Regions from separate parts of the Streptomyces sp. NPDC050161 genome, predicted to be linked through region 4. Evidence: riboswitches for the same ligand, from Rfam matches in the RefSeq annotation. Region 4 holds a riboswitch; each other region holds the start of a gene.
What was found. Region 4 has a riboswitch for cobalamin ahead of ACIBK8_RS12705 (cobalamin biosynthesis protein). Riboswitches for the same ligand answer to the same signal wherever they lie in the genome.
Positions count from the first base shown of each region.

Region 1: it holds a riboswitch for cobalamin, as region 4 does, so the genes downstream of both, metE (5-methyltetrahydropteroyltriglutamate--homocysteine S-methyltransferase) here and ACIBK8_RS12705 (cobalamin biosynthesis protein) in region 4, are expected to answer to the same signal.
Region 2: it holds a riboswitch for cobalamin, as region 4 does, so the genes downstream of both, ACIBK8_RS33975 (prenyltransferase/squalene oxidase repeat-containing protein) here and ACIBK8_RS12705 (cobalamin biosynthesis protein) in region 4, are expected to answer to the same signal.
Region 3: it holds a riboswitch for cobalamin, as region 4 does, so the genes downstream of both, cobN (cobaltochelatase subunit CobN) here and ACIBK8_RS12705 (cobalamin biosynthesis protein) in region 4, are expected to answer to the same signal.

Region 1 covers NZ_JBITJM010000040.1:13,319-19,198, reverse strand. The annotation lists gene rsgA (ribosome small subunit-dependent GTPase A) at 1-136, opposite strand, end outside; gene ACIBK8_RS34800 (helix-turn-helix domain-containing protein) at 418-1,230, opposite strand; gene ACIBK8_RS34795 (MFS transporter) at 1,302-2,594, shown strand; cobalamin riboswitch at 2,644-2,827, shown strand; gene metE (5-methyltetrahydropteroyltriglutamate--homocysteine S-methyltransferase) at 2,997-5,360, shown strand; gene ACIBK8_RS34785 (acyltransferase family protein) at 5,437-5,880, opposite strand, start outside.
Region 2 covers NZ_JBITJM010000035.1:23,582-29,461, reverse strand. The annotation lists gene ACIBK8_RS33985 (aldehyde dehydrogenase) at 1-358, opposite strand, end outside; gene ACIBK8_RS33980 (MBL fold metallo-hydrolase) at 618-1,724, shown strand; cobalamin riboswitch at 1,789-1,956, shown strand; gene ACIBK8_RS33975 (prenyltransferase/squalene oxidase repeat-containing protein) at 2,135-3,403, shown strand; gene ACIBK8_RS33970 (SCO2322 family protein) at 3,403-4,071, shown strand; gene ACIBK8_RS33965 (CbiQ family ECF transporter T component) at 4,068-5,231, shown strand; gene ACIBK8_RS33960 (ABC transporter ATP-binding protein) at 5,228-5,880, shown strand, end outside.
Region 3 covers NZ_JBITJM010000013.1:164,864-170,743, reverse strand. The annotation lists gene ACIBK8_RS22200 (precorrin-2 C(20)-methyltransferase) at 1-1,044, opposite strand, end outside; gene ACIBK8_RS22195 (precorrin-8X methylmutase) at 1,047-1,673, opposite strand; gene cobG (precorrin-3B synthase) at 1,732-3,135, opposite strand; cobalamin riboswitch at 3,260-3,395, shown strand; gene cobN (cobaltochelatase subunit CobN) at 3,433-5,880, shown strand, end outside.
Region 4 covers NZ_JBITJM010000006.1:66,500-72,379, forward strand. The annotation lists gene ACIBK8_RS12690 (class II aldolase/adducin family protein) at 117-803, opposite strand; gene ACIBK8_RS12695 (anion permease) at 1,072-2,322, shown strand; gene ACIBK8_RS12700 (hypothetical protein) at 2,346-2,579, shown strand; cobalamin riboswitch at 2,775-2,929, shown strand; gene ACIBK8_RS12705 (cobalamin biosynthesis protein) at 3,077-4,075, shown strand; gene ACIBK8_RS12710 (cobyric acid synthase) at 4,072-5,673, shown strand; gene ACIBK8_RS12715 (putative cobaltochelatase) at 5,742-5,880, shown strand, end outside.

The DNA of each region.
Region 1 (5,880 bases), on a different contig from region 4:
GGTCCACGCGGATGATGCGGCCGGGCACGTACCCCTGCCCGGCGTGGGGGAGGAAACTCTGCGCGAATCCGTCGTCCCAGCCGTACGAAGACAGCGTGCGGGCCGGCGTGTCCGGTGAAGCAGACAGGAAATTCAAGGGAAACCCTTCACAAGGGCGGCCCCGGCACCCCGCGCGACGCGGGGGAAGGAAAGGGTCGAAGTCTCAGCCGGAGGCCACGGAAGCGGAACTGATGCTCTTCCGGGTACGGGCAGCGCCCGTTGTCACCACAGTCATCGGTCACACCTCCTGGTCCGTTCACGGCCTGGCACGGCGGCCGGATGGCGGCCTCCGTGCGGAACGGCTTCACCGTAGCCCGGCCGCCGACGAAGGCACCAACGATTTTCGCGGAGGCCGCCGTCAGCGGTCGCCCGGCCCGGTCAGCGGTCGCCCGGCCCGTCGGCGGCTGCCCGGCCCGCGCGGTCGGCGAAGTAGGCCGTGGGGGTGGTGCCGAGGGCGCGGCGGAACATCGCGGTGAAGGCGCTGGGGGTGGCGTAGCCGAGGCGGGCGGCGACGGCCGTGACCGGGGTGCCCGTGGCGAGCAGGGTGACCGCGCGGACGAGCCTGGCCTGCTGCACCCAGTGGGCCGGGCTCATCCCCGTCGCCGCGGTGAACCTGCGGTGCAGGGTGCGCGGGCTCAGGTGGGCGACGGCCGCGGCGTCCGCGGTCGTCCAGCGGTCGCCCGGATCCCGCCTGATCGCCTCGCAGAGCGCGTCGAGCCGGGGGTCGTCAGGCGCCGGCAGGTGCAGCGCGGGGACCGGGTGCGGGACGAGCTGGAGCAACAGCAGCTCCATGACCTTGCCGTCCCTGCCGTCGCGGTCGTACACGAGGGGGATGCGGGTCGCCTCGTCGATGAGTTCGCGCAGCAGCGGGGAGACCGCGACGACGGTGGGGGTCTTCGGCAGCTGTCCGACGGCCTGCGGCAGGAGGTAGAGGGTGCGCATGGCGACGGCGCCCGCGCAGGTCATCGCGTGGGTCAGGCCGGCCGGGATCCAGACACCGCGGGTGGCGGGTGCCACCCACAGGCCGTAGTCGGTGGCGACGGTGATGGCCCCGGTGGTGCCGTAGATCAGCTGGGCGCGCCGGTGGTGGTGCGGCGGGATGTGATGGCCGTCGGGGAGGTCGCGTGCCATCGCGGCGAGCGGCCTCGGAACGTGCTGGTAGTCGTCGCGGTGCTCGCTCTTTCCGTACATGGCACATTCTCGACAGACGATGGCAGGACAACGAAAGTATGCCGGGAGGCGGCGGCTTAGCGTCGGGTCATGTGAGCGATTCCTCCTCCCCTCCCCCTGTCAGGTACCGGCCCCGCTTCCGTCGCGGCGGCGGCACGGCGGCGTTGCCCGCGCCCGGGATCCCCGGGCCGGGCCGGGCGCTGATCTGGCTGCTGGCGGCCACCAGCGCCGTCACGGCGGCCAACGTCTATCTCAACCAGCCGCTGCTGGGCGCGGTGGCTGCATCCCTGGGCGCGGATCCCGACACTCTCGGGGCCGTCCCCACCGCCACCCAACTCGGGTACGCGGCGGGCATCTTGCTGCTGGTACCTGCGGGCGACAGTCACGACAGGCGGCGGCTGATCCTCTGGCTGGGCACGGCCTCCGCCCTGGCGCTCGCCGTGTGCGCGGTGTCCCCTTCGGTGTGGTGCCTGATCGTCGCGAGCTTCGCCGTGGGCCTGCTGTCGCCGGTCCCGCAGCTGGTCACGCCGCTCGCGGTGGCCCTGGCCGACCGGGCGGACGGCGGGGCCGGCAAGCCGGGCACGGGCCGCGGGCGCATCATCGGCACCGTGCAGGGCGGGCTGCTGGTGGGGGTGCTCGCCTCCCGCGCCTACTCCGGTTCCTTCGCCGAACTCGCCGGGTGGCGCGCCGTGTACGGCTGTTCCTGTGTGCTCACCCTGCTGCTCGTCCTCGTGCTGCGGCGGGCGCTGCCGTCCGTCCCGGCGACCGGCACCGCCCCCTACCGCGCCACGCTCGCCTCACTCCCGCGGCTCTTCCGCACCCTCCCGCTGGTCCGGCTGATCACGGTCTCCGGGGCGCTGGTGGGGATCGCGTTCGGCGCCTTCTGGACGACGCTGACGTTCCTGCTCCAGCAGCACTTCCGGCTGGGCCCGACCGGGATCGGTCTGTTCGGCCTGGTGGCCGCGGCCAGCGCGCTCGCCTCCCCGTACGCCGGGCGGCTGGCCGACCGCATCGGCCGCCGCGGCGCGCTGGCCGCCCTGCTCGGCCTGGTCATCGCGGGCTGGCTGCTCCTGCTGCCGGGCGGCGGCGATCTGTGGTGGCTGACCGCCGGGGTGATCGTCCTGGACGTCGGTGTCTGGGGCAGCCAAGCGGCCTGTCAGGCGGCCCTGTTCACCCTCGAACCGGCCATCCACAACCGTCTCAACACCCTCTACTTCACCTTCCGTTTCCTGGGGATCGCCCTCGGGTCGCTGTGCGGGACGCTGGCCTGGGCGGCGGGCGGCTGGCCCGCGGTGGTCGCCACCGGCACCGCCGCGGCACTGGCCGGCCTGCTCGTCGGACTGCTGCCGGGCAGCGGGTGTCCCACCTCACGTTCCGGCATCTGATCGGCACTGTCCGGATCCCCGGCCGAGCCCATAGGCTGGGCGGTGCAGCTGGTTCGCCCTGTCCGCCAGGCAGGCGCGTCGCAAGAGGGAACCCGGTGGGAATCCGGGACTGCCCCGCAGCGGTGAACGGGAACGACCGCCGTCATACGCACTGGCCCCGAACGGGGCCGGGAAGCGACGGCCAGTAGGTGTCTGCCCGAGGCAGACGTGCCCGTGAGTCCGAAGACCTGCCACTGCCCGCGCGCGGCCTCGTGCGCGGTGATCCCGGTGACCTCGTGGGCGGGTCGGCGTACGTAATCAGGCGGGCACAGGCGCGTTGGGCGCCGTCCGCCGGGTTCGGCACCCTTCGCGCCCGTGACCACACCGGGGTCGCATGGAGAGACACTCGCGAAGGAGAGTTCCGTGACCAGCAAGTCCGCAGCCGCGGCAGCACGGGCCACCGTGCACGGCTACCCCCGCCAGGGTCAGCACCGGGAACTGAAGAAGGCCATCGAGGGCTACTGGAAGGGCCAGGTCAGCGCCGACGCGCTGCGCGGCACGGCGGCCGGGCTGCGCCGCCACCACTGGCAGCAGCTGGCCGACGCCGGCATCGACGAGGTGCCCACCGGCGACTTCTCGTACTACGACCACGTGCTGGACACCAGCGTCATGGTCGGCGCGATCCCCGCCCGCCACCGGGGCGCGGTGGCCGCCGACCTTTCCCCAAGCTCTCAGCTTCGTTCGAGCAGGGGATGCCCCATTGACGTCTACTTCGCGATGGCCCGCGGCAACCAGGAGGTGGCGCCGCTGGAGATGACCAAGTGGTTCGACACCAACTACCACTATCTGGTGCCGGAGTTGGGGCCCGATACGGTCTTCGCCGCGGACTCCACGCGGCAGGTCGCCGAGTTCAAGGAGGCCGCCGCGCTGGGCCTGACCGGGCGCCCGGTCCTGGTCGGCCCGGTCACTTATCTGCTGCTGGCCAAGCCCGCGCCCGGCGTCGACGCCGGCTTCGAGCCGCTGACCCTGCTCGACCGGCTGCTGCCCGTCTACGCCGAGGTGCTCGGTGACCTGCGGGCCGCGGGCGCCGACTGGGTGCAGCTGGACGAGCCGGCCCTGGTGCAGGACCGCACGCCGGCCGAACTGAACGCAGCCGCCCGCGCCTACCGCGATCTGGGTGCGCTCACCGACCGCCCGAAGCTGCTGGTCGCCTCCTACTTCGACCGCCTGGGAGACGCCCTGCCCGTCCTGGCCAAGGCGCCGGTGGACGGCCTGGCGCTCGACTTCACCGACGCGGCGGCTGCCAACCTCGACGCGCTGGCGGCCGTCGGCGGGCTGCCCGGCAAGCGCCTGGTGGCCGGAGTGGTCAACGGCCGCAACATCTGGATCAACGACCTGGAGAAGTCGCTGTCCACCCTCGGCACCCTGCTCGGCCTCGCCGACCGGGTCGACGTGGCCGCGTCCTGCTCCCTCCTGCACGTGCCGCTCGACGCCGCCGCCGAACGCGACATCGACCCGCAGATCGTCCGCTGGCTGGCCTTCGCCAAACAGAAGACCGCGGAGCTGGTGACGCTGGCACGGGGCCTGTCGCAGGGCACCGACACCATCGCCGCCGAACTCGCCGCGAACCGCGCCGACCTGTCCTCCCGGGCCCACTCCGCCCTCACCCACGACCCGGCCGTACGCGCCCGCGCCGCCGCCGTCACCGACGCGGACGTCCACCGCTCGGCGCCGTACCCCGACCGTGCCGCCGCCCAGCGCTCCCACCTCGGGCTTCCGCTGCTGCCGACCACCACCATCGGCTCGTTCCCGCAGACCGCCGAGTTGCGCACGGCCCGCGCCGACCTGCGCGCCGGGCGGATCGACTCCGCCGCGTACGAGGAGCGGATCGCGACGGAGATCCGCGAGGTACTGGCCTTCCAGGAGAAGGCCGGGATCGACGTCCTGGTGCACGGCGAGCCGGAACGCAACGACATGGTCCAGTACTTCGCCGAGCAGCTCACCGGCTACCTCGCCACCCGGCACGGCTGGGTCCAGTCCTACGGCACCCGCTACGTCAGGCCGCCGATCCTGGCCGGCGACATCTCGCGGCCCGAGCCGATGACGGTCCGGTGGACGACGTACGCCCAGTCGGTCACCGACCGGCCGGTCAAGGGCATGCTCACCGGCCCTGTCACCATGCTCGCCTGGTCCTTCGTCCGCGACGACCAGCCGCTCGGCGACACCGCACGCCAGGTGGCGCTGGCACTGCGCGACGAGGTGAACGACCTGGAGGCGAACGGCACCTCGGTGATCCAGGTCGACGAGCCCGCGCTGCGCGAGACGCTGCCGCTGCGGGCCGCTGACCGCGCCGCCTACCTGGCCTGGTCCACCGAGGCGTTCCGGCTGACCACCGGCGGGGTGCGCCCCGACACCCAGATCCACACCCACATGTGCTACGCGGAGTTCGGCGACATCGTCCAGGCCATCGACGACCTCGACGCGGACGTCATCAGCCTCGAAGCCGCCCGCTCCCACATGCAGGTCGCCCGCGAACTGGCCGCACACGGCTACCCGCGCGAGGCCGGGCCCGGCGTCTACGACATCCACTCGCCCCGCATCCCGGACACCGACGAGGTGACCGCGCTGCTGCGCAAGGGACTTGGGGCCATTCCCCCCGAGCGGCTGTGGGTCAATCCGGACTGCGGCCTGAAGACCCGCGGCTGGGCCGAGGTCCGCACCTCGCTGGAGAACCTCGTCACCGCCGCCCGTACGGTGCGCGGCGGGCTGTCCGGCACGGCCTCCTGACACACCCGCGCCTCCGGGTCCTGTGCGGTTCACAGGGCCCGGAGGCGCGCAACTCCCTTGTCCGGGACGCCGGTTGCTACGACGCCTGGCGGGCCGCTTCCGGGTAGAAGTCCCGGGGGCGGCCACGGGAGTCCTTGAGGCGGCCCAGCAGGCTCGCCGGGTACTCCAGCAGCCAGTAGCTGAGCGCCGCGACCGGCAGCGCGACGGCCGCCACGATCAGCAGCGCCGGCAGGAAGCCCGCCTGGTCGGTGGGGAGCAGTCCCGCCTTGTGGAGCTGGAGCATGACCGGCTCGTGCCAGATGAAGAGGCTGTAGCTGACCAGGCCCACGGCGGAGAGCCAACGGGCCGTCAGCATCCGGTTCCAGAGGCTCTTCCGCCGTACGTGCACGGTGCCGAAGAGCAGCAGCAGCCACAGCCCCGAGGTCAGCGGGTGGTAGAAGGTGAAGGCGGCGTTCTCCGGGGTGGAGAACAGCGACAGGCAGTACAGACCGGCGACGGCGGCGGCGCAGAGCGGCAGCGC
Region 2 (5,880 bases), on a different contig from region 4:
GGGCGGCGTCCCAGACCAGCATCGCGGCGAGCGACTGCACCATGATCCCGGACGTGAGGGGGGTGCCGTTCTCGGCGCTGATGACCTTGGCGATCTCCTCGCTGCGGACCGCGAAGGCGTCCTTGATCCGGGTGATCACCGCGATCCGTTCGTCGAGCGGGGCGTTCGCCCAGACCCCGGAGTCGAAGGAGGTGCGGGCCGCGGTCACCGCGCGGTCGACGTCGGCCCGCGAGGCGTGCGGGACGCGGCCGATGACCTGTTCGGTGTGGGGTGAGACCACCTCGATCGTGTCGCGTCCTGCCGGATCGACCAGCTCACCACCGATGTAGAGCTTTCCGTACTCGACGAGGTCGCTCATCGCTGCCGCCTCCCGCGGATGGGCCGCCTTGGCCGCCTTGGCCGACCGGAACTGCTGCTCCCGCCGGTTCCTGACGCTGCATCAGAAACTGATACCACCTCCCCCGGGAGGAGTCCACGGCGAGGGCCGAATCCCTCCGCGCCGCCCGTAACGGCCGTTCCACGGTCACCAACTCCGGCCCGGCAGAAGGCCACTTCACGCCGCACTGAAACCGGTTCTAGTTATAGTGGGCCGCCTGGCTGCGCCGAAAGGGGACCGGATGACGCAGGTGACCGACCACAGGGGCGGCGTGTGGAGCATCGCCGTCCCCATCCCCGACAACCCGCTCGGGCACACCCTCGTCCACCTCCTGGAGACCGACCGCGGCCCGGTACTCGTCGACACCGGCTGGGACGACCCGGACTCCTGGGACACCCTCGTCGCCGGCGTCGCGGCCTGCGGCTTCGCCGTCCCCGACCTGCACGGCGTCCTGATCACCCACCACCACCCCGACCACCACGGCCTCTCCGCCGCCGTACGGGAGGCGTCCGGCGCCTGGATCGCGATGCACGAGGCGGACACGGACGTGGTCCGCCGCACCCGCGAGGCCGAACCGGGCCGCTGGCTCGACTACCTGACCGCGAAGCTCACCGCGTCCGGCGCCCCCGACGACCACCTGGCGCCGCTGCGCGCGGCCCGCGCCAGGAAGTCCGGCACCCGCGCGCTGCCCGGCCGCAGCCCCGCGCTGCCCGACCGCCCGATCGCCCCCGGCGAGCTGCTCGACCTGCCGGGCCGCAGGCTGCGCGCCCTGTGGACACCGGGCCACACGCCGGGCCACGTCTGCCTGCACCTGGAGGAGGCCCACCCGGGGCAGGCCGCCCCTGGCGCGCCGCAGGGCCCGGCGGACGGCTTCGGGCGGCTGTTCTCCGGCGACCACCTGCTGCCCGGCATCACCCCGCACATCGGCCTGTACGAGGAGCCGGACGACGCGACGGGCACCGGCAATCCCCCTGGCTCCCGGCGCCCCTCCAACTGGGCAGACCCCCTCGGCGACTACCTCGCCTCCCTGGAGCGGGTCGCCCGCCTCGCGCCCGCCGAGGTGCTGCCCGCCCATCAGTACGCGTTCACCGACGCCGCGGGCCGCGCCAGGGAGCTGATCGCGCACCACGAGGAACGGCTCGACGGGATCCACGCCCTGCTCGGCGAACCGCTGACCCTCTGGCAGCTGGCGGTGGCCATGGAGTGGAACCGGCCCTGGGAGCAGATCCCGCACGGCTCCCGGAACATCGCGGTGTCCGAGGCCGAGGCACATCTGCGCCGTCTGGTGAAGCTCGGGCGGGCCGAGCAGCTGCCGGGCGCCGACCCGGTGCGGTTTCGCGCGATGTGACCGGGGCGGCGGCCCGCGGGCCCGGTCCCGGCGGGCCGCCGCTGGCCCTGCCGTGGCGACCGCCCGCTAAAGTGTGCGGATAACTTCATCCGTGCCCGATCGGGGGAAGCCGGTGGAAATCCGGCGCTGACCCGCAACCGTCAGGGCGGGCCCGTCCCGCGCGCCGCAAGCACGCGCGCGCCGCACGGAGCCCGTACGAGCCGGAGCACCCGGTGGGGCACACCAAGGCTCCCGCCACCGGATCCGCCGCCCGCGGCCGGCCGGTGCGCGGCACCGTCGAGGTATACGGAGCTGAGCCCGGTGCCACCGCGTACGGTCACCACGGCCGCCGACGCGGCGGCCGGCCGAGCGTGGCTGCGTAGGGCGTGCCCGACCACCACCGCTGCGAACCGACCGAGAGGCACCGACCGATGGCCCCCATGGCCCCCTCCTTCGCCGTCCTGGCGCGCCGTGTGGCCGCCGCGCTGGCGGCTGCCGCCGTGCTGGGCACCGCCGCCCCGGCCGCGTTCGCCGACTCGCCGCCGCCCGCCCCGAAGAAGCTGCCCGCGGGCCTGTACGGCTCCGGGGACGCGCAGTACGACGGGGTGTGGCGGCAGTCGCTCGCGCTGCTTGCCCAGCACACGGTGGGGGTGCGTCCTGCCGCGTCCGCCGTGGACTGGCTGGCGGGGCAGCAGTGCGCGGACGGCGCCTTCGCCGCGTTCCGCGCGGACCCGGCGAAGGCGTGTGACGCCAAGACGATGCGGGACACCAACCAGACGGCGGCTGCCGTGCAGGCGCTGGCCGCGCTCGGCGGGCACGACGAGGCCGTGCACAAGGCGGTGGGCTGGCTGAAGTCGGTGCAGAACGACGACGGCGGCTGGCCTTCGACGGCCGGTTCGCCGAGCGACGCCAACTCCACGTCCGTGGTGATCGGCGCGCTGACCGCGGCCGGTGAGCGTCCCGAGTCGGTGACGAAGGGCGGCAGGTCTCCGTACGAGGGGCTGCTCACCTTCCGGCTCGGCTGTGACGTGAAGGAGGGCGAGCGGGGCGCGTTCACCTTCCAGCTCAAGGGCGCGGCGGCGAACGCGGACGCGTCGGCGGCCGCGGCGACCGGCGCCCTGGGCAAGGGCTTCGTCGTCGGCCCGGCGGGCAAGGACGCCGGCGCACCTGCGGCGCCGTCCTGCGAGGACGGCGGGAAGGCCGGTGCGGCGGACCGTGAGGAGGCCGCGGAAGGCGCGGACGCCTACCTCGTGGCGCAGCTCGGCAAGAACGGGCAGCACCTGCCGTCCGCGATGCCGGGGGCGGAGAAGCAGCCCGACGTGGGCAACACCGCCGACGCGGTGGTGGCGCTGGCCGCCGGCGGGCACCGCGCGGCGGCCCGCGAACCGCTGGCGTGGCTGGAGAAGAACGGCGCGCCGTGGGCGAAGACGGGCGGCCCTGCGGCGTACGCGCAGCTGGTGTTCGCCGCGCACGCGACCGGCGCCGACCCGCGGGACTTCGGCGGCAAGGACCTGGTCGCGGGGCTCAACGCGACGGGCCCGAAGCCGGCCGGTGACGGGCAGTCCGTGTCGCCCGCCAAGGATCCGAAGGACACCGGGTCGGACGGCGGCTTCAACGTGTGGTGGGTGATCGTGATCGGTCTCGCCGTGGGTGCCGGTATCGGCTTCCTGATCAGCGGCCGACGGAAGCGCGGGCTGTGATGCGGCGTACGCGCCTCGCCTGTGCCCTGCTGCTCGCGGCGGCCGTGACCGGTCTGGGCGCGGGCCCCGCCCAGGCGCAGGAGTACCGCTACTGGTCTTTCTGGGACGGTGACGGCGGGTCCTGGGCGTACGCCACGCAGGGCCCGGCCACGATGCGTCCGGCCGACGGCGCCGTCACCGGTTTCCGCTTCACCGTCAGCACGGACTCGGCCGCCGCGGGCAAGCCACGTCCCGCGGCCGGTTTCAAGGCGCTGTGTGCCGGTACGCCGGCGAAGGACGGCACGAAGCGGGTCGGGGTCGTCATCGATTTCGGTACGGCGGCGGATGCGCCGAAGGGCGAGCAGCCGCCGAAGCCGCGCGAGGAGTGTGCCCGGGTGCCCGATGACGCGTCGGCGGGTGACGCGCTGGCGGCGGTGGCCACGTCTCTCCGGTACGACGCGCACGGGCTGCTGTGCGGCGTCGCTGACTATCCGAAGGCGGGGTGCGCGGAGCAGGTGAGCGGGTCGGGTGCGTCGGCCGGTGCGTCGCCGTCGTCGGGGAAGCCGGCTGCGGGCGCGGACGGGGGCGGGGACGGCGGTGGTCCTTCCGCCGGGCTGCTCGGCGGGATCGGCGTCGTCGTCGTGCTGGGTGTGGCCGCCGGGTGGCAGGCACGCCGCCGGCGCGGATGAGCGCCCCGCAGGCGACCCGCAGCACGGCCCTGCACGCGGGCGCGTGGTGGCTGTGGGCGCTCGGTCTTGCGACCGCCGCGTCCCGCACCACCAATCCGCTGCTGCTGTGCCTGCTGGTCGGCGTCGCGGGTTACGTCGTCGCGGTGCGCCGTACGGATGCGCCCTGGGCCCGTTCCTACGGGGCGTTCGTGAAGCTGGGGCTGCTGGTGCTCGGTATCCGGCTGGTCTTCGCCTTCCTGCTCGGTTCGCCGATTCCGGGGACGCACACGCTGGTGACGCTGCCCGAACTGCCGCTGCCCGACTGGGCGAAGGGGGTGCGCATCGGTGGCCGGGTCACCGCCGAGGGCATGGTCTTCGCGCTGTACGACGGTCTGAAGCTGGCCACGCTGCTCATCTGCGTCGGCGCGGCCAATGCGCTGGCGAATCCGGCGCGGCTGCTGAAGTCGCTGCCCGGCGCGCTGTACGAGGCGGGGGTCGCGGTGGTCGTCGCGATGACCTTCGCGCCGAATCTGGTCGCCGATGTGCAGCGGCTGCGGGCCGCCCGCCGGCTGCGCGGCCGTCCCGACCGCGGGGTCGCGGCGCTCCTCCAGGTGGGCCTGCCGGTGCTGGAGGGCGCGCTGGAGCGGTCGGTCGCGCTGGCCGCGGCGATGGACGCGCGTGGCTACGGCCGCACCGCTCATGTGCCGCGCGCGGTACGGCACACCACCACCGTCCTGACCCTGGGCGGGCTGCTCGGGGTCTGCGTGGGGACGTACGGGCTGCTGGCCGACGCGGGTGCGGGTCTCGGGCTGCCGCTGCTACTCGTGGGGCTCGCCGCGGCGCTGGCCGGGTTGTGGCTGGGCGGGCGCCGTACGGTGCGCACCCGTTACCGGCCGGAGCGGTGGGGGGTGCGCGCCTGGCTGGTGTCCGGTTCCGGGATCGCCGTCGCCGCCTTGCTGATCGCGGCGAACGGTTATGCGCCCGGCGCGCTGCACCCGTCGGCGGTCCCGCTGACCGCGCCGCAACTGCCGCTGTGGCCCGCCCTGTCCGTGCTGGTGGGGCTGCTGCCCGCGTGGGTGGCGCCGCTGCCTGCCGTGCCGGGCGGCGGGGCGGGGTCCTGCGGGGCGGGGGCGTCGGTGTCCGGCCGGAGTGGCCGGCGGAAGAAGGAGTCTGCGCAGTGATCCGGTTCGAGCAGGTCTCGGTCAGCTACGACGGTGCGGCGCAGCCCGCGCTGCGTGGTGTCGATCTGACCGTGCCCGAGGGCGAGTTGTGTCTTCTCGTCGGCCCTTCGGGGGTCGGCAAGTCGACGCTGCTGAACGCGGTCTGCGGGCTCGTGCCGCACTTCACCGGGGGCACCCTCAGCGGCCGGGTGACCGTCGCGGGGCGTGATACGCGTACCCATGCGCCGCGTGAACTGGCCGATGTCGTCGGCACGGTGGGCCAGGATCCGCTGGCGCATTTCGTCACCGACACCGTGGAGGACGAACTCGCCTACGGGATGGAGTCGCTGGGTCTCGCCCCTGATGTGATGCGCCGCCGTGTCGAGGAGACGCTGGATCTGCTGGGTCTTGCCGGTCTCCGTGACCGTGCGCTGCCCACGTTGTCGGGTGGGCAGCAGCAGCGGGTGGCGATCGGCTCGGTGCTGACCGCGCACCCGCGGGTGCTGGTCCTGGACGAGCCGACGTCGGCGCTCGATCCGGCGGCGGCCGAGGAGGTGCTGGCCGTCCTTCAGCGGCTGGTGCACGATCTGGGTACGACGGTGCTGCTCGCCGAGCACCGTCTTGAGCGGGTGGTGCACTACGCGGACCAGGTCGTGCTGCTGCCGGCGCC
Region 3 (5,880 bases), on a different contig from region 4:
ATCGAGGGCGAGTTCGGCGCGTTCGGACTCCACCTTGTTGTCCGAACCGTGCCGCAGCTGGCCGGGACGGACCGGCACCCGGTCCAGATAGGTGGTGTAGCCGACCAGGTCGTCGGCCGCGGCCAGCGCGCCCCGCGACTCGGGCGTCAGCCACAGCGGCCCGGCGGGCCCGGTGCCGACGACCACGACCTCGCCCGTGGACGTATCCGTCTCCGTACCCGTATCGGCTTCGGTGCCCGTGCCGGGCGTCGTCGCCTCCGGAACGGCCTGGGCGGCGATCCGGCTGGGGACCACCGCGACCGCGAAGTACGGGACGGAGTCCGCGTCGACGTCCGCCAGCGGGCCGGTGCGCTCGCCCGCCATGGTGGCGCGCTCGACGTACCTGGCCTCCGGCAGCCGGCCGGAGCGCTCCATCGCCCCGCGCACGGCGGGGAAGGTGCGGCCCAGCTTCATGACCACGGCCGCGTCGGTGGCGGCGAGGCGGGCCGTCAGCTCCTCCTCCGGGAGGGTGCCGGGCAGGATCGTCAGGACCTCGTCGGCCTCGGCGAGCGGCGTGCCGAGCCGGGCCGCCGCCGCGCTGACGGACGTCACGCCGGGGATGACCTCGGTCGGATAGCGGTGCGCGAGCCGCTTGTGCATGTGCTGGTACGAGCCGTAGAAGAGCGGGTCGCCCTCGGAGATGACGGCGACCGTGCGGCCCGCGTCGAGGTGCACGGCGAGCCGCGCCGCTGACTCCTCGTAGAACGCGTCCAGCGCGCCCCGGTAGCCGCCGGGGTGATCGGTCGACTCCGTGGTGACCGGGTAGACCAGCGCCTCTTCGATGTGGTCGGCGCGCAGGTGCTCGGCCGCTATGGACCGTGCGATGGACCGGCCGTGCCGGGCGCTGTGGTACGCCACCACGTCCGCATCGGCGATGACCTGCACGGCCCGCACGGTCATCAGGGACGGGTCGCCAGGGCCGAGCCCCACGCCGTACAGGCGGCCCGCGGGCCGCTCCCCGCGCACGCCGCCGTCGGACTGCCCATCGGGCTGCTGCTCGCTCACGCTTACTCTTCCTCGCTCGCCATGGCGTTGATCGCGGCTGCGGTCATGGCGCTGCCGCCGCGCCGCCCGCGCACCACGATGTGGTCCAGCTTCGACGGGTGGGCGGCGAGCGCGTCCTTGGACTCGGCCGCGCCGATGAAGCCGACGGGGATGCCGACGACCGCCGCCGGGCGCGGTGCGCCCTCCTCGATCATTTCCAGCAGGCGGAACAGCGCGGTGGGCGCGTTCCCGATGGCGACCACCGCGCCGTCCAGCTTCTCCCGCCACAGCTCCATCGCCGCGGCGCTGCGGGTGGTGCCCAGATCGGCGGCGAGCGCGGGCACCGACGGGTCGGCGAGAGTGCACAGCACCTCGTTGCCGGCCGGCAGCCGCTTGCGGGTGATGCCGCTGGCGACCATGTTGGCGTCGCACAGGATCGGTGCTCCGGCGTGCAGCGCCTCGCGTGCGCTCGCCACCACGCCGGGTGTGTAGGCGAGGTCGCGTACGAGGTCGACCATGCCGCAGGCGTGGATCATGCGGACCGCGACCCGGCTGACGTCGGCGGGCAGCCCCGCGAGGTCCGCCTCGGCGCGGATGGTGGCAAAGGACTGGCGGTAGATCGCCGCCCCGTCCTTCTCGTAGTCGAACACGGTGCCCTCGGTGTGGTGGGTCGGTGGTGGGTGGGTGGCAAACGGCGGGTGGGCGCGGTCAGTGGCGCGACGGAGGCTGGGAGGCCGCGGCCCTGGCGGTGGCGACGGCGTCGGCCGCCTGCCGCGCGGTGGCGCCGGATGCGACCGGCGCCGGTGGTGCCCCGGGCCGTACGACGGACACCCGGTAGCCGTCGCCGGTGGCCAGGACGTCGATCCAGGTGCCGTGCGGGTGGCCGCAGCGGCGCGCGCAGCCGGACCACTGGACGGGCAGCGGCCCATCGGCCCCGGTGGCACCGGCCGCGACGGCTGCCGCGGCGTCCGCCCGTACGTCCGTCAGGGACTTGGCGCAGCCGGGGCGGCCGGTGCAGGCGCCGATCCGGTGCCAGGGGGAGGCGGGGTCGGTGATCAGTCCGGCGGCGGCAAGTTCCGGGAGCCGCCGCGCGGCGGTGGCGGGCGCGAGGCCGGGGACGATCACCCCGCGCCAGGGGGTCAGGCGCAGCGTGCCGTCGCCGTCGGTGGCCGCCACGTCGGTCAGCAGCCGCCACTGGGCGCAGGTCAGCCGGCCCAGCGGCGCCGGCACGCTGAGCGCCGAGCCGCCGGGCCCTTCGACGATGCCGGGCGCGGCGGCCTCCCCGTACGACGGTGCCTCGCGGTACGCGGGTACGTCGCCCGGCGGCACGTACGCGGCGGCGACGCCGGCCGCCCGCAGCCGCTCGCCGGTCTCGCGGACGGTCGGCAGCCGGTCGGCCGGCAGGTCGCGGACCCGCCAGGCGCCGGTGCCTTCCGCCGCCGCCAGGAAGTGCTCGGCGGCGGCGAGCGCGGCCCGCGGCACGTCGGGTCCTGCGATCCGCAGGGCGGCGGGGGAGCCGTCGGCGGTGTCCGGGAAGTCGTCGGGGGCGCCCAGGAAGAGGAGGGCGCCGCCGGTCGTCCCGTCCGGCCCGGTGGCTTCTGCGACCAAGGTCACATCGCCGCCGAGCGCCGCCACATCGCCCCTGCCGTCGTCCAGGACGAAGAGGAAACGGCCCGACAGCTGCGGCGCGACGTCGCTCGCGCACAGCAGCCCGTCCAGCTCCCCGGCCCAGCGCCGCACGTCAGCGGGGGTGCGGCGGTCGAGGCCCGCGAGCGGTGAGGCGAGGATGTTGCGGACGCGTTCGTGGCGGGCGGAGGGCAGCAGCCCGGCGTCCGACAGCAGCGCGGCCAGCTCCTGGCCGCAGCCGTCGGACAGGCCGCGCAGTTCGGCGTTGCCGCGCGAGGTGAGGGAGATCCGGCCGTCCCCGAGCCGCTCGGCCGCGTCCGCGAGGGCCGCCGCCTGACGGGCCATCAACTCCCCGGCCGGTACCCGGACTCGGGCCAGCGCCCCGTCCGCCGCCGGGTGCAGCCGCAGCGCTCCCGGGCAGGCGTCACCGCGGTCGCGCGGCGGCGTCGTGGCCCGGTGGGGCCGGAGGGAGGGGGAGGGCGGCATGGCGGCGAGCATACCGACGTCGGGTGCGGGCCAGGTCGTGAGCCGGGCCGCCGGGGGAGGGGGCGGACGGCCGGTGCGGATGCGGCCTCCCGCGCGTCGGGCGCAGCCCTTACTATGCAGGTCGGTGGGTCAGCTGGCCCACCGGACGCCAGCGACGGCGCCAGGGAGGAAGCCCGGTGAGAATCCGGCGCGGTCCCGCCACTGTGAACCCGGACACCCTCCGGGCGAGCCAGGAACTCCCGCCGTCTCTACGACCCACCCGGGGCGCGGACACCCCGAGGAAGGCCCTGCGCTCGCATGCTTCTGCTGCTGTCGACATCCGACACCGACCTGCTCAGCGCTCGCGCTGCCACCGGTCCCGTGCCGTTCCGGCTCGCCAACCCCGCCCGGCTCGACGTCGGTGAGCTGCCCGCGCTGCTGGAGGGCACCGACCTCGTCGTCGTGCGTCTCCTGGGCGGCATCCGCGCCTGGGAAGAGGGCCTGGAGGTGCTGCTCGCCGCAGGCCAGCACCGCCCGGTCGTCGTCCTCACCGGCGAACAGGCCCCCGACGCGCAGCTGATGGAGGCGTCCACGGTCCCGGTCGGCATCGCGGCCGAGGCGCACGCCTACCTCGCGCACGGCGGCCCCGCCAACCTCGGCCAGCTCGCCCGCTTCCTGTCCGACACGGTCCTGCTGACCGGCCACGGCTTCGAGCCGCCGGAGCCCGCCCCGTCCTGGGGAGAGCTGGAGCGCCCCGACGCCCGTACGGACGTCGCAGGCCCGCTGGTCGCGGTGCTCTACTACCGCGCCCACCACATGAGCGGCAACACCGGCTTCGTCGACGCCCTGTGCGCGCAGATCGAGCAGGCAGGCGGGCGTCCGCTGCCGCTCTTCGTCGCCTCGCTGCGGGCGCCCGAGCCCGAGCTGATCGACGCGCTGCGCCCGGCCGACGCCATCGTCACCACCGTCCTGGCCGCCGGCGGCACCAAGCCCGCCGAGGCGTCCGCGGGCGGCGACGACGAGTCCTGGGACGCGGGCGCGCTGGCAGGACTGGACGTCCCGATCCTCCAGGCCCTGTGCCTGACCGGCACCCGCGCCGCCTGGGAGGAGAACGACGAGGGCCTGTCCCCGCTCGACGCCGCCACCCAGATCGCGGTCCCGGAGTTCGACGGCCGCCTGATCACCGTCCCGTTCTCCTTCAAGGAGATCGACGAGGACGGCCTGCCGACCTACGCCGCCGACCCCGAGCGCGCCGCCCGGGTCGCCGGCATCGCGGTCCGGCACGCCCGCCTGCGCCACATCCCGGCCGCCGACAAGCGCCTCGCGCTGGTCCTGTCCGCGTACCCCACCAAGCACTCCCGCATCGGCAACGCCGTCGGCCTCGACACCCCCGCATCGGCCGTGGCCCTGCTGCGCCGACTGCGCGACGAGGGCTACGACTTCGGCACCGAAGAGGTACCGGGACTGGCGTCGGGCGACGGCGACGAGCTGATCTACGCCCTGATCGAGGCCGGCGGCCACGACCAGGAATGGCTCACCGAGGAGCAGCTGGCCCGCAACCCCGTCCGCATCCCGGCCGCCGACTACAAGCGCTGGTACGCCACGCTCCCGCAGGAGCTGCGCGACTCCGTCGAGCAGCACTGGGGCCCGCCGCCCGGCGAGATGTTCCTGGACCGCAGCCACGTCGGCGAGCCGGGGCGCGACCCCGAGGGCGACATCGTCCTCGCCGCCCTGCGCCGCGGCAATCTCCTCGTCCTCATCCAGCCGCCGCGCGGCTTCGGCGAGAACCCGATCGCGATCTACCACGACCCCGATCTGCCGCCCTCGCACCACTACCTGGCGGCCTACCGCTGGATCGCCGCGTCCGCCGACGACGGCGGCTTCGGCGCCGACGCCATGGTCCACCTCGGCAAGCACGGCAACCTGGAGTGGCTGCCCGGCAAGAACGCCGGCCTGTCCGCCGCCTGCGGCCCGGATGCCGCACTCGGCGACCTCCCCCTCATCTACCCCTTCCTGGTCAACGACCCCGGCGAGGGCACCCAGGCCAAGCGCCGGGTCCACGCCACCCTCGTCGACCACCTCGTCCCGCCGATGGCCCGCGCGGAGTCGTACGGCGACATCGCCCGCCTGGAACAGCTCCTCGACGAGTACGCCGCGATCTCCGCCATGGACCCGGCCAAGCTGCCCGCCATCCGCGCGCAGATCTGGACCCTCATCCAGGCCGCCAAGCTCGACCACGACCTCGGCCTCGAAGCCCGCCCGGACGACGACGGCTTCGACGACTTCCTGCTGCACGTCGACGGCTGGCTGTGTGAGGTCAAGGACGCCCAGATCCGCGACGGCCTGCACGTCCTGGGCGGCGCCCCCACCGGCGCGGCCCGCGTCAACCTCGTCCTCGCCATCCTCCGCGCCCGCCAGATCTGGGGCGGCACCTCCGCCCTCCCCGGCCTGCGCGAGGCACTCGGCCTCGACGAGTCCGCGGCGACCCGCACCGCCGCCGATGACACCGAGGAGCGCGCCCGCGCCCTCGTCCAGGCGATGGAGGACGCCGCCTGGGATCCGGCCGCTGCGGAGCGCGTGAGTGCCGAACTCCCGCCCGCCCAGCGGGAACCGGTCACCGCCATCCTCGCCTTCGCGGCCCAGGAGGTCGTCCCCCGCCTGGCCGGCACCACCGACGAGATCGCCCACGCCGTCCATGCGCTCAACGGCGGCTTCGTCCCCGCGGGCCCGTCGGGCTCCCCCCTCCGCGGCCTGGTCAACGTCCTC
Region 4 (5,880 bases):
GGGACGGCGGGCACGGCCAGCGGGCGGACGCGGGCGGGTGACGGGCCGAGCGGCGCATCCGAGGCGCCCGCCGCTCGGTCCTGGCCGCTCAGCTCCAGCCGTCGGTCAGCCGTCGGTCAGCCGTCGGTCCGCTGACCGTAGCCGCGCAGCTTCCGCCCGGCCTCGTCGAGCCGGTCGTCCGGCAGCAGGGCCGGGGTCAGCCCCGGCACGGAGGACGCGGCGAGCCAGACGCGGCACATCCACTCCAGTTGGGCGGTGCGGTCCAGGGCCTCGCCGAGGCTCGCGCCGTACGCCATGGTGCCGTGGTTCTGCAGCAGGCAGGCGGTGCGGTCGCGCAGCGCGTCGAGCATGTTCGCGGCGAGTTCCTCGCTGCCGTAGAGCGCGTACGGGGCGACGCGGACGGGGCCGCCGAGCGCGGCCGTCATGTAGTGGACCGGCGGGAGTTCGGGGACCAGGGTGGAGACGGCCGTGGCGTGCGGGGCGTGGGTGTGCACGATCGCCGCCGCCGTGGTGGCGCGGTAGAGCGCGAGGTGCATGGGGAGTTCGCTGGTGGGCCGCAGGGTGCCGAGTGCCGGGCGGCCGTCGGTGCCGACCGCGGTGAGGTCGCCGGGGCCGAGCCGGTCGTAGGGGACACCGCTGGGGGTGACCAGGACCAGGTCACCGACGCGTACCGAGACGTTTCCCGACGTGCCGACGACGAGGCCGTCGGTGACGGTGCGGCGCGCCGTGGCGACGAGCGCGTCCCAGGCGTCCGCGAGTGCGTCCCGGTCCGGCGCGCCGGACGGCACACGGCCCGGCGGCACGGGATCCGCTCCCGGCAGCGGCGAGGAGTCACGGCGATCCGTCACGAGAGCCTCCGGGTGCGTGGATGAGGGCGCGCTGCGCGCTACCGTACGGGGGCTGCCACAGCCCGGGGAAGCGGCCGACCGATGGTGCCCTCGTGGCCCCTGGGACACCTCCTCGTGAACAGTGCGGGGGTGTCACCGATGCGCCCGGTCACGTTCACCTTCCGTTCATCCGTTCTTCCTACGGTCTCAGCGTCTCTGACCATCGAACTGATTGCCTGGGTGAATGGAACACATCACGCTTCTCATCGGGATCGTGATCGTCACGGCCTTGGTGTTCGACTTTACGAACGGCTTCCACGACACGGCCAACGCGATGGCCACCACCATTTCCACCGGGGCACTTCAGCCCAAGATCGCGGTGGCGATGTCGGCTTCGCTGAATCTCGTCGGCGCCTTCCTGTCGGTGGAGGTCGCCAAGACCATCTCCGGCGGGATCATCGACGAGAGCGCCGGCATCAGACCTGAAGTGATCTTCGCCGGCCTGGTCGGCGCGATCGTCTGGAACCTCCTCACCTGGCTCGCCGGACTCCCCTCCAGCTCCTCGCACGCCCTGTTCGGCGGTCTGATCGGCGCCACGCTGGTGTCGGTCGGCGCGGACGGCGTGCACGGCGGGGCCGTCGTGATGAAGGTCCTCATCCCGGCAGTGGCCGCCCCGGTCGTCGCCGGTATCGCCGCGATGGCCGCGACCCGGCTCACGTACCGGCTGGCCCGCAACCGCGACGAGCAGGAGACCGCCAAGGGCTACCGCGCGGGACAGATCGCCTCGGCGGCCCTGGTCTCGCTGGCCCACGGCACCAACGACGCACAGAAGACGATGGGTGTGATCACGCTCGCGCTGATCACCGGCGGGGTGGTCGCCCCGCACGCCGACCCGCCGCTGTGGGTCATCGCATCGGCCGGTCTGGCCATCGCCCTCGGCACGTACCTGGGCGGCTGGCGGATCATCCGCACGATGGGCAAGGGCATCACCGACATCCAGCCGCCGCAGGGCTTCGCCGCCCAGACCGGCGCCGCCGCCACCATCCTGGCGTCCTCGCACCTCGGCTTCGCGCTCTCCACCACCCAGGTCTGCTCGGGCTCGGTGATGGGCTCGGGTCTGGGCCGCAAGGGCGGCGTGGTGCGCTGGTCGACGGCCGCCCGGATGGTCGTGGCCTGGTGCCTGACGCTGCCGGCCGCCGGACTGGTCTCGGCCGGTGCCGCGCTCCTCGCCGACCAGGGCGACTGGGGTGTCGCGGCGGTCGCCGTCCTGGCGCTCGGTATCTGCGGCGCCATCTGGGCCGCGTCCCGGCGCAAGCCGATCGACCACACCAACGTCAACGAAGCGCCGGAGCCGGCCGGAGTGGTCACCACGGCCCTCCAGGCCGTCACCCCGCCCCCGGCGGGACAGACCGTGCCCGCCCAGGAGGCGGCCGGTCCCACCACCACCGCGAACGGCTCCGGCGCCCCGCGCGCCAAGGCCGCTTCTCTCAGCTAGCCCTCACCTAAGGAACCCGCAACATGAGCATCGACTGGGCAGCTCTCGGCCAGGTCTTCGGCGTCACCCTCGTGGTGACGGTCGGGATCGTGGGCCTGTTCACGGTCGGCATCGTCGGTACGGCGCGCACGACGCAGCAGGAGGGTGCCGCAGCCGCGGGTGCTCCCGGTTCCGGGGCGCGGTTCGGCGCGTACGCCGCCTTCGCGGTGTGCGCGGCGGCCGTGGCCTACGGCATCTACCTGATCGTGGCCGCCTGAAGCGGCCCGGTACGACGGCGCGTCCGAGGCGCCCGGTGGTCCGCACTCCCGCGGCTGCCGGGCGCCTCGTCCGTGTGCCCTGCGGCCGTCCTGTGGTGTGTGCCACAGCTCATGACGGGGCGGAGCACCGCAGGTCAAGGGTGAGTTGACGGCGTTCGCGGGGCGTGGTGGACTGCCGGAGCCAATCGGCGACAGAAGAGGAAGTCCGGTGAGAATCCGGCGCGGTCCCGCCACTGTCACCGGGGAGCGCTCCTCCAACGAAGGCCACGGTCCGCACGTGTCCGCCCGCAGGGTGGGTCCGCAGGGACGGGAAGGCCGGGGGAAGCGCCGATCCGGGAGCCAGGAGACTCTTGTCGCCGTCACGTCGAGCCAGGGCGCGGACCCTGAGTGAGGACATACCGCCATGCCCGGCCGCAGTTCGAGATCTTCGTGCGACGACGCACCGGCACCCGCCGCCGTCGGCCCGTTCCTCCGAGGCGTGACGGCGGTCTGATCCGATGCGTGCCGAACACGCCGGCTACGCGTGCGGCGCGGCCATCGGCTTCCTCGGCGACCTGATCGTCGCCGATCCCGAACGCGGCCACCCGGTGGCCGCGTTCGGCCGGGCCGCCGCCGCCGTCGAATCCCGCCTCTGGCGCGACCACCGTGGATACGGCGCGGCGCACGCCGTGCTGTGCGCGGGCGGTGCCGCCGCAGGCGCCGCCCTGCTGGAGCGCGCCGTACGCGGCGGCCCGCGCACACCTGGCCCCGCCCGCGCCGTGGCCGGCACGGCGCTGACCGCGGCGGCCGTCTGGGCCGTCCTGGGCGGCACCTCACTCGGCCGGGAGGCGCGCGCCATCGGCGACGCGCTGCTGGCCGGTGACACCGACCTGGCACGGCGGCGGCTGCCGCACCTGTGCGGACGCGACCCGCAGGCGCTGGACGGGCCGCAGATGGCGCGCGCGGTCGTCGAGTCGGTCGCGGAGAACACCTCGGACGCCGTGGTGGGCGCGCTCGTCTGGGGCGCGCTGGGCGGCGTACCGGGTCTGGTGGCGTTCCGTGCCGTGAACACGCTGGACGCGATGGTGGGCCACAAGTCGCCCCGTTACCTGAAGTTCGGCTGGGCTTCGGCCCGGCTCGACGACGTGGCCGGCTGGCCCGGCTCCCGGCTCACCGCCGCGCTCACGGTGCTCGCCGCACCCGACAGGCGGGCCGCCGTACGCGCCTGGCGGGCGGACGGCGGTGCGCATCCCAGCCCCAACGCGGGCCCGGTGGAAGCCTCATTCGCGGGCGCGCTGGGGGTGCGCCTCGGCGGCACGCTGGCGTACGGCGGGCGGGTGGAGCACCGGCCGCAGCTCAACGGCGCGGGCCGGCCGGCCGATGCCGCCGACATCGCGCGTGCGGTACGGCTCTCCCGCCGGGTGGGTGTGCTGGCGCTGACGACGACGGTCGCCGGGAGGCTGGCCGCGGGCGCGCTGCGCGCCGCGGTCTCCCGGCGCGGAAGGAGAACCGGGTGAACGGGCGGGACACCGCGCGGGGCGGGGCGCTCGGCGGCGGCCTGCTGGTCGCGGGCACGACGTCGGACGCGGGCAAGAGCGTGGTCACGGCGGGGATCTGCCGCTGGCTGGTGCGGCAGGGCGTACGCGTCGCGCCGTTCAAGGCGCAGAACATGTCGCTGAATTCCTTCGTGACCCGCCAGGGCGCGGAGATCGGCAGGGCGCAGGCGATGCAGGCCGCGGCTGCCAGGACCGAGCCGACCGCGTTGATGAACCCGGTGCTGCTCAAGCCGGGCAGCGACCGCAGCAGCCAAGTGGTGCTGCTGGGCAGGCCGGTGGGTGAGATGAGCGCCAAGGGGTACTTCGGCCGCAGCGGGGACGGCGGCGGCGCGGGCACGCCGTACGCGGGCCGGCGCGAGCAGCTGCTCGGCACCGTCACCGACTGCCTCCAGGAGCTGCGGCGCACCCATGACGCGGTGATCTGCGAGGGGGCGGGCAGCCCCGCCGAGATCAATCTGCGGCGTACCGACATCGTCAACATGGGCATCGCGCGGGCCGGGCGGCTGCCGGTCGTGGTGGTCGGCGACATCGACCGCGGCGGGGTGTTCGCCTCGTTCTTCGGCACCACGGCGCTGCTGTCGCGCGAGGACCAGTCGCTGGTCGCCGGGTATCTCGTCAACAAGTTCCGGGGCGATGTGTCGCTGCTGGAGCCGGGGTTGGAGATGCTGCGCACCCTGACGGGGCGGCCGACGCTGGGTGTGCTGCCGTTCGCGCACGGTCTCGGCATCGACGAGGAGGACGGGCTGCGCGTCTCGCTGCGCGGCGCGGTGCGCGAGAGCGTGGTGGCGCCGCCGCACGGCGCCGATGTGCTGCGGATCGCGGTGGCGGCGGTGCCGCTGATGTCGAACTTCACGGACGTGGACGCGCTGGCCGCCGAACCGGGTGTGGTGGTGCGGTTCGTGGACCGCGCCGAGGAACTGGCCGACGCGGACCTGGTGGTGCTGCCCGGCACCCGTGGCACGGTGCGGGCGCTGGAGTGGCTGCGCGAGCGCGGTCTGGCGGACGCCATCGCCCGGCGGGCCGCCGACGGCCGCCCGGTGCTGGGCATCTGCGGCGGTTTCCAGATGCTCGGCACGCTGATCGACGACGAGGTCGAGTCCAGGGCCGGCACCGTGCCGGGTCTGGGGCTGCTGCCCGTACGGGTGCGGTTCGCCGCCGACAAGACGCTGGCCAGGCCGGCCGGTACGGCGCTCGGCGAGCCCGTGGAGGGGTACGAGATCCACCACGGTGTGGCCGAGGTCGACGGCGGGGAGACGTTCTTCACCGACGCGCGGGGGCAGGCTCTGGACGGCTGCCGCGTGGGTGCGGTGTGGGGCACCCACTGGCACGGCTCGCTGGAGAGCGACGCCTTCCGCCGGGAGTTCCTGCGGCGGGTGGCGGCCGACGCGGGCCGGGCGTTCGTACCGGCGCCCGACACCAGCTTCGGCGCGCTGCGGGAGGAACAACTGGACCGGCTCGGCGATCTGATCGAGGAACACGCGGACACGGACGCGCTGCTGCGGCTGATCGAGAAGGGGGTGCCGGAGGGGCTGCCGTTCGTTCCTCCGGGGGCGCCGTGACGTCCCGATCCGTACCGCCCGACCACGCTCCATCCCCCGAACCCACCCTCGAAAGGGGTACCCGTCACATGGCCTCGGTTCCTTACCCGTTCACCGCGGTCGTCGGCCAGGACGACATGCGTCTCGGCCTCGTGCTCAACGCGATCTCGCCGGCCATCGGCGGGGTGCTGGTGCGCGGCGAGAAGGGCACCGCGAAGTCGACGATGG